2 regions of the Paenibacillus sp. FSL R7-0302 genome follow, and region 2 is predicted to be linked to the other one. Evidence: predicted binding sites of a transcription regulator. Region 2 holds the regulator's gene; the other holds the start of a gene.
What was found. Region 2 encodes LexA, which represses DNA repair genes until DNA is damaged. Its sites were predicted from a motif close to CGAACATATGTTCG; they were not measured.
Positions count from the first base shown of each region.

Region 1: MKY96_RS05080 (ImmA/IrrE family metallo-endopeptidase) is a predicted target of LexA. The motif match lies at 2,247-2,260, and genes of this name have one in related genera.

Region 1 is NZ_JBBOWB010000001.1:1,166,782-1,171,197, reverse strand. Features, by position in the region: gene MKY96_RS05105 (glycosyl hydrolase) at 1-731, opposite strand, end outside; gene MKY96_RS05100 (NucA/NucB deoxyribonuclease domain-containing protein) at 873-1,313, shown strand; gene MKY96_RS05095 (hypothetical protein) at 1,400-1,588, shown strand; gene MKY96_RS05090 (hypothetical protein) at 1,636-1,791, opposite strand; gene MKY96_RS05085 (YjfB family protein) at 1,961-2,137, shown strand; gene MKY96_RS05080 (ImmA/IrrE family metallo-endopeptidase) at 2,281-2,823, shown strand; gene MKY96_RS05075 (hypothetical protein) at 2,916-3,080, shown strand; gene MKY96_RS05070 (undecaprenyl-diphosphate phosphatase) at 3,091-3,894, opposite strand; gene MKY96_RS05065 (hypothetical protein) at 4,085-4,416, opposite strand, start outside.
Region 2 is NZ_JBBOWB010000001.1:2,442,848-2,447,263, forward strand. Features, by position in the region: gene MKY96_RS10675 (hypothetical protein) at 210-458, shown strand; gene MKY96_RS10680 (hypothetical protein) at 474-833, shown strand; gene MKY96_RS10685 (hypothetical protein) at 925-1,146, shown strand; gene MKY96_RS10690 (hypothetical protein) at 1,258-1,476, shown strand; gene MKY96_RS10695 (L,D-transpeptidase) at 1,556-1,894, opposite strand; gene lexA (transcriptional repressor LexA) at 2,082-2,708, opposite strand; gene MKY96_RS10705 (LysM peptidoglycan-binding domain-containing protein) at 2,906-3,322, shown strand; gene MKY96_RS10710 (DUF896 domain-containing protein) at 3,432-3,641, shown strand; gene MKY96_RS10715 (hypothetical protein) at 3,689-4,216, shown strand; gene MKY96_RS10720 (HAD family hydrolase) at 4,252-4,416, shown strand, end outside.

The DNA.
Region 1 (4,416 bases), 1.3 Mb from region 2:
TTCTTGTTCTTGGCATTCGGACTCCACACCCACAGCAGATTGTGCAGCTTATGATAGACGGTGTACCGCTGGAACATGATCTCCCAGAGGGTCACGAAGGAGGACTTCTGCCCCCACCAGAACCAGCCGCCGTTCATCTCATGATAAGGTCTCCAGAGGACGGGGACACCGGCGTCATTGAGCTTTTTCAGGAAAACAGCTACCTTATCGAGCTCGGCAATCAGCGCGGTATATTCGGGGGTTCCGGGTGTGATGTACTTGCTGAAATTAGCTTCGCTGAGGCTCATGGAGACATTCGTCCAGGCTGGTGCGCTGCCCGGCAGGTTGGCATGATAGGTCATCGCTACAATGCCCCCTGCCTTATGCCAGCGGATCGCACTGTCGGTTACTCCCTGCCGCTGGCTGCTGATAAGCTTCTCTGTTTGGCCGCTGATCGGCCCCATCTCATAACCGTGTAGTCCGGCATAGCTGCCAGCCGTATTCTTCAGCTTGTTGTTGATATCATCCGGGCTCTCCAGGTAATCATGCTGACCGCTGATCATTCCCTGGCCCTGCAGCCAGTACAGCGTCTCCAGCAGCTTCCGTGCGGGAGCTCCCAGCTCCGCGTCAGCGGGAGCCATTTGTATTTTGCGAAAAGCCGCTTGCCACTGCACATCACCAATCAGCCGCGAGGCCGAATCCAGCAGGTCCCTGAGGTTGCGCTGTTCCACATTTTCCACCATCCTTTTCATTGTGTTTGTACATATTATGACGAATTATGGAACTTCAGCACGGCAGATGCACAGAATTCGGGCTGTCACAATCCGGTATTCTTACGCTATACTATTCTGGGCACAGGCCTTATACCCATACCAACCTACAAAGGAGCAGATATGAAAGCCAAAAAGTCCATCATCAGTCTCATCATTATCGCCCTGCTCAGTCTTGCCGCCTACCTGCTGGAGGAGAACGGGCAATGGCTGCCGCAGACCCCTTCTGCGAATCCTTCGGAGGTCGTGAAGCTGAAGTTCCCGGCAGACCGCTACCCGGAGACCGCAAAGCACATCCAGAAGGCCATCCGCAAGGGAGAGTCAGCGATCTGCACCATCAACCGCAAGGACGCGGAGGAGAACCGCAAGGCGTCTCTGAAGGGAGTCCCCACGAAGAAAGGCTATGACCGGGACGAATGGCCGATGGCTATGTGTGCAGAAGGCGGAGCCGGGGCGCATATTGAGTACATAACGCCCAGTGATAACCGCGGAGCGGGAAGCTGGGTCGGCAATCAGCTGGAGGCGTTCGCTGACGGTACGCGTGTGAAGTTTATTTTCAAATAAGCCGGCATGTGGGGGATGTTATTCAATTTCACCGCGATACAGCGTAGAATGAAATGGGATAATATAACTTAGATGGAGAGCCGGAAGTGTTCTATATCTGTTATCGGGGCAAAAGGCTGTACGGCCCTATGTCCGAAGCTGAAGCCTTACAGGAATGGTTCGCGCTTGCAGGAACAATCAAAGAACTCTATATCATTGAAACCGATGCAGCTACAGGCAGAATCAAACGCCAGATCGGGCCAACGGCCCGTGCTCATAAGAAGAAAAAGAAATAGCCCTATCCGGCACTGGCCGGACAGGGCTACACTGGCTATTGGCGATTCTAGAACAAACAGGCTTTAGTGATGATAACCAGCAGAATGAACAGAACCAGAATGGCACCTGTCGAAGTCCAAGGGCTTACTACCGGAACGATTGGAGGTCCCTGATTCACTCCACCTACGTTATTTCCACAACCGCAACCATACTCTGCTCCCATAATTAATTCCTCCTCTTGAATATTGAATACAGCACAGAATATGTGGAATTCCGCCCCGTTGCATGGGCCAATTGGCAAAGAAATACCATTCACCTAACGGACAGGCGTCCAGTGGTCGATATAGAGTATGAAGCAATAGCTTCAAAACAAATGGAGGGAGAAATGCCGGATGGATATTGCTGCATTATCCGTAGTGATGAGCCAGTCATCCTTACAGCAGGCCGCAGGGCTGCAGGTGATGAGCCTTGCCAAGGAGCAGGCGCAGAGCAGCGCCCAGGATATGGTTCAGATGCTGAGTCAGGCCACGCACCCCACCTTGGGAAAAACACTTGATATTCGGGCGTAATTCCTTTATGCTTACATACATAGGAACACCCGTTCCATATTTCAGCCGGTGAAGAGTACGCGCTGAACTGCTGCTTAGCCCTTACGGGCTTTTCTTTTGGCCAATAACACGAACATACGATCTTATATCTGGGGTGATTGATTATGCAAGGCTATTATCAGATGACCGCTTTGGAGAAATGGACAGAGGATCTGTACCAGCGCATAGGCATCCGCAAGCCGTCTGACATCTCCATCGATTACATAGCGAAGCGGCTCAATATCTGGGTACACTATCTGGATGTCAGAAGCAAGGCGATTGAGGCTGCGGCCGGAATGTACAGCATGTTCATCGACAACCGTCTTCCTCCCGAGCTGCAGCGGCTGGAATTCCTCCACGAGCTCTGTCATCTGCTGCGGCATGCCGGCAAGTCTACGCTTATGCCCGGAGTGTTCACTCAGGCGCAGAGAGATGAATCCGACCGGTTCATCCTGTATGCCTCCATGCCCTATAGTATGATCTCAGCGAATACGCTGCCCGAGCTTCGTGAGGATGCCGTTGCCGAGCTGGCTGTAGCGTTCCAGGTACCCGTCCCACTTGCTCTGCAGCGGATCGACCAGATCCAGAGACGGATTTTCCAGGGGCAATTAATGGCTGTTATGGAACGTAACGAAGACAGAAATATCATCCACCGACATATTCGCTAAGCAGTGCGGGGATAATACGCTATAGACCCAGAGGGCGGAGATTCCCCTCTAACACAGGGTTAGATTCTACTGTAAAGGGGATCACCATCGACATGGAAGCTATGCAAGTGATTCAATTACTGCTGACTCATCCGGAATACAGCGTGGATGCCGTCCACCCCGAGATCCCGGATTTTGTCGGCATTGAGACGATTGAAGTGGACCACGAGACCCAGACCTTCTCCATCCTGCTGCAGGAGCCTAAGGAATACGGCTGAGTGCAGGATTTTACAGAATAACAATTACATAGAATAGCCCCGCTAACACGAACCGGTACAGCGCGAACCATTCCAGACGTAGCCGCTTAATCAGCTTGATGAACGTGACTACTGCAACCATGGCTACAAGGAAGGACGTCACGAACCCGATCAGCATCAGGGTCAGCGCATCTGAACTGAGTAGATCTCTGCTGTCATACAGGTCAAGGAGGCTTGCTCCGAACATCACCGGCACGGAGATCAGGAAGGTGAAGTCCGCAGCGGCTTTCTGGCTGGTTCCCAGCAGCAGACCGCCTGAGATCGTCGAACCGGATCTTGAGAAGCCGGGCCACAGCGCCAGACACTGGAACAGCCCTATGCCGAAGGCTTGTTTATAATTCAGACCGTCCACGGTCTCTGCCGTTACGGTACTCCTGCTGCGTGCGGCGAAGATCATCAATAGGCCACCGGCGATCAGTCCGATTAAGACCGGCTTGGGGCCAAATAACTGGCTCTTGATCGTGTCCTTGAATAGTAGATAGATGATTAACGCTGGTACCATGGCCAGGATCATATGAATTGCATTCAATCCCTTACTCTTGGCGAAATCCATCTTAAGCATATTCACGCCAATGTTCACATACTTCTTCCAATACAGCAGCAGCACGGCCATTACCGCACCTAGCTGGATTACGATTTTGAAGGTAACCGCAGCCTCCCCCTCAAAATCCAGCAAATCTCCTGCCAGGATAAGGTGCCCGGTAGACGAGACCGGCAAGAATTCAGTCAACCCCTCAATAATCCCTAATATGATTGCTTTGATAGCTTCAGTCACTGGTGAATAGCCCCTTTCGGAAGTGAATCAATATATTTCCAGTATAAGAGGCAGGAAGGAAATTCCCCATCGTTTGACCTTACAATAACGGATTAGGTGTGACATAAATGTCATGTGGCGTTGTGATCACAAAAAAGCCACCAAGCTTCTGGTGGCAAAATTTCATTATGCTCTATTCGTAAAATAGCCGTTATGCTAATTGTGTAATAACAAGATGTGCTGAAACGGGTCTTGTTCCTCCGGCAAGAGGAGTAATTGTAAGTGCAGCGGCATTTCCGGCAGGATTGCGAACGGTTAGAATACTGTTAATGACCGCTGTTTGCACGATCGCCATTTCTACGATTTGTGAGGTACCTGTTGCCCGCCCAACTACGGTATAAGCGAGATCTGCACCATTTAAAGTCAAGATTAGTTGTCCGGCTTCGGTCACGCTAACCTGAAACAGCACCTGATACGTCCCAATGGCCGCTAAATTAAAAGAACTCGGCCCGGTCCGGGCAATTGTTGTCCCGCTGGTAGGGC
Region 2 (4,416 bases):
TATCTCCTACTTAAAAAAACTCTCCCGATTTTTAGTATGGGGGAGAGGAGTGAAGATGACGACTGAGCAAAGCCCTTACATCATAATATAAAGGAATTATAACTTCAGATCAATCCATTTTACATACTATTCCATCTCCTATATACTTAACCAGAAGAGAATCCTAGTGGCAGACATGGGAGCGGATGATGAAGAATACATATAAGATTATGCTTTCGCTGATGCTCATCCTGGCGTTGATAGGTCCGGTGGCTGGGGCGGAAGGAGCGGCTGTGCCAGCGGAGACCCAAGCGAGGCTTATGGAGCAATATGGGCTGGATGCGCCGCCTCTGCCGGTGTGGGATTGGAGCAGCATGGATGTCGGGGGCAGTGGTATTAGCAGTGGGATGCTGTTCGTGTACCGGATGATGTTGAATCCGCTGGGGGTCATGCTGCAAGAGATACTATATATTCTGTAGTAGAGGGGGAAAAGAATGAATTCGCTTTATGATACGCCAATCCCTGCACGCAGAGTCCGCAGGAGATCGGGCGGTAAGTCGTTACTGGTCCTTATCCTAGTTCTGATTGTGATGGCGGTTACGAATCCGGGAAAGGAAGCATTCAGTGAATATTCTGTAAAGAATCTGGAGAATACGCTTGATCAGGAAATAGGCGACGGAATTACCAAACTGGTGGCCCAGCCTGTAATTGAGTCATTGACCAAGAGGGATAACTACATTTTGTTCTCTGTATTCAGTGTACCGGACCTTAAGAATACCAATTTTTTTACCCGGGATGGCGGGGCCACGAAGAAGTATATCGGATTGTTCAAAATCCTGTTTATTAAGCTGTAAATATGGTTTACATATTGTTCCATAACCCGGTATAATTGAATAGATTCGAGACGGAATCTTTAATATGGTTGTGGAACAAGGAGGAACGAAGTTGAATACGGCTTATAAAGTTCTGTCCAGTGATGCTGATCTCTTCGCTGCCGCACTGGCACAGGTACAGGTCTACGTCGTTCAGCTGGTTGATGGCAAACCGCATGTGATTGCTGATTATGCCGGACCTGTACAGAAATGGACACCGGAGTACATAGTGCTGGCCGGAATGACTTATAGACGCGATGAATTTGAATTCCGGGTACGATTGAACAAGAAGTGAGCAGAATTCGCTACCCGCTGTCTGCGGCTCTAACATTACTGCCGAATCACACAATCTTTGGAGTCATTCTTGGCATCTCTTATACTATCCAAGTGTAAAAGAGGTGTAAAGATGAGCCAAAGAGAACGTAACCGGATTCGCAGAGCCATTAATGTCCTGCTGACACAGCGGGCTGTCCTGCTGGAGAGACTGGAAGAAATCAATGAGAATCTGCGCAGAGTGCCTAGAGGTTCGCGGGCCAGAAGAGAGCTACTGGCAGCCAGAGAATCGATCCGCGAGGCCATTCGTTTGAATACGGTGGCTATCCGTCTGTTGAGAAGTGTGCTGTAGTCTGTATCCTCTCTAATTCATAGGAGTCACAGGAACCCTTGGGGCGCAATCTGGCGTCTCAAGGGTTTTTGTGACGTTCCTATTCCCGGATGGTGACACGGGTACCTATAGGTACGAGGGCGGCTAGAGCCAGAACATCTGCATTGTACATACGGATACAGCCGTGAGAGACCATATGGCCGATGGAGGAGGGGTCATTGGTTCCGTGGATGCCGTAGTGCGGCTTGGACAGTCCCATCCAGAAGGCACCGAACGGGCCGCCCGGATTGGGCTGCTTGTTAATGATGGTGTATTCGCCTACAGGCGAGACGGTTAACATTTTGCCGATGCCGACAGGGAAGCCTCTGGTGACAACGTCATTATCCAGCAGGTACAGCATGCGCTGTGACAGATCGACGATAATTCGGTAATTGGGCATACAGATCAGCACTCCTTTGTAACAGGATATGTGCGGAGCTATGCAGCGGTTCGCAGAAAAATGGCCAAAAAGCCGAGTGCGAACAAATGTTTGCATTCGACTTTTTGGCCATTATACAAAGTGAAATGAACAGAAAACAGGCTGCTTCGCATGGTGCGGAGCAGCCTGTTCTTAAGCGGGGAGTAGATTAGTGGATATCGCGGAATAATCCGATGACCCGTCCCAAAATCGTAACGCGGTTAAGGCGAAGAGGCTCATATGCCGGATTCTCCGGCTGCAGCCTGATATGATCCCGTTCCTTGTAGAAGGTCTTGACAGTTGCTTCATCTTCTTCGGTCATCGCTACAACAATATCGCCGTTGTCGGCAGTCTGCTGCTGGCGTACGATGACATAATCCCCGTTCATAATTCCGGCATCCACCATACTGTCACCAAGAACAGATAGCATAAATACCTTGTTATCGCCTACATAATGAGCAGGCAAAGGGAAGTAATCCTCAATATTCTCTGTAGCTGTAATAGGAACACCAGCTGTAACCTTACCCACTACCGGGATGCGGGTAACGGTCTGGACGAATTGATGCACATTCTCTGAATCTTCCTGACCGAGTAATTCAATGGCACGCGGTTTCGTTGGGTCACGCCGGATCAGGCCCTTCTTCTCAAGCCGGTCCAAGTGACCATGCACGGTGGAGCTGGAGGCCAGTCCGACAGCCTCGCCAATCTCGCGGACGGACGGAGGATAACCCTTGCTGCGGACTTCATTACGTATAAATTCCAGGATCGCCAGCTGACGACTAGAAATCTTTGACATCGGTATCAACCCCATATACTATGTTTGGGAAAATTATAACATAGAACTTCCGTTCGTACAAACATAAGTTCTAAAATGAGGAAAATAAGAGAACGAAAAAATAGAGAACAAACGTTCCGAAAAAACTATTGATCGAAACACATGTTCGTGTTATATTATTTTCGAAAGCAAGAACATGTGTTTGGAGGATGATGATCATGTTAAAGTATAGTACATACAACAGCATTTACAATAATGAGGATATCAAGGTGTCCGCTCCCGGTAATCCAACTGCTCATAGTAATGTAACCAAGATCAAGGGCGCGATTCTTCATAGTCTCTCTGCGCTATCATCACTATTCCGTCAGGTCAGCCTGATGAAGCTGCTTCTGGTGCTAATGCTTGTTATTTCGGGATTCACTGTGGTGGGGAATGTTTTTGCCGGTTCGGTCTCTTCAATGAAGCCGGATAAGCGGATCGTAGTCGAACGCGGAGATACCTTATGGAGCATTGCGTTAAGCAACAAGCCTGAGGACATGAAGACAGCCGTATATATAGAAGGAATAATGAAGAGTAATCATTTGGAGAACAGCTTCATTAAGGCCGGAGATATTCTGACTTTACCTTTATACTGAAGGAATGCAGCAGGCTAGTGATCGACTTGGAGAGCTTTCAGGGGGTAGACCTTGACAAGCTCTTTTTCTCATGGCAAAGTTAAAATGAATTTAGAGGGAGGGAAACGTATTGAATATTGACGAATTGGTCGCACGCATCAATGAATTGGCACGCAAAGCTAAGAACGGCGGCCTGAATGAAGAGGAACTGGCTGAACGTGCCAAGCTCCGTGAGATTTACCTGGGGAATATCCGCACTAACTTTCGGGCCCAGCTTGATACTATCGAAATTGTGGACAATCCGGAGCATGAAGAGGGCAATAACGGACTTAAGCATTAGCCTGTTGCCTTTTCATAGATAATACAGGATGACTAGGGGGAACTTACATGGCCCGTTCTTGGGAAAGAATGGTTCAACGCAACACCAAGCAAATTAACCAGCAGCGAAAGAAGCAGGGGAAGGATTCCATTTACACTTCCAGCACAAAGACTGCCGCGAAAAGCATCGATATTTTCAAAGGCCGGAATATTGTATTCCCCGTTGTACTGATGCTGCTTGGCATCATGTTCTGGGTGGTCGGCTCGATTGACGAAGCTAAAGGAAGCGGGATTCTGGCCAACTGGCTGGGGGTAGTGCTGTACTTCCTGCTCGCTGCGCTGCTGTTCTTCCGCCGTCCATTCCTTAAGGTTGAGCGTGCGCGTATCTCTACTATTAAATACAACCGCGAACGCTTCCTGGCTGCGGCGGATATTGAGAAGATCACCTTATCACGCAGTGTAGTTACCATTAAGTATAAGGGTAAGCGCAAGCAGTGGATTTTCTCCAAGCTGATTAACCGTTATGACACCGCTGCGATGGGGGAACGACTGGAGCAGTTCGCCAAGAACAATAATATTGAACTAGTGCACGAATAGGAAGACAGACCAGCATATAGGGAGTGGGAGAACTAATGCCGATTACCGCCGTACTATTTGACCTTGACGATACTCTGCTGTGGGATGACCGCAGCGTGGAAGAAGCCTTCCGCTATGCTTGTGAGGCTGCTGGAGATTCCGTTGATCCGCAGGAGCTGGAAGCTGCTGTACGCAGAGAAGCCCGTGCCCTCTATGAATCC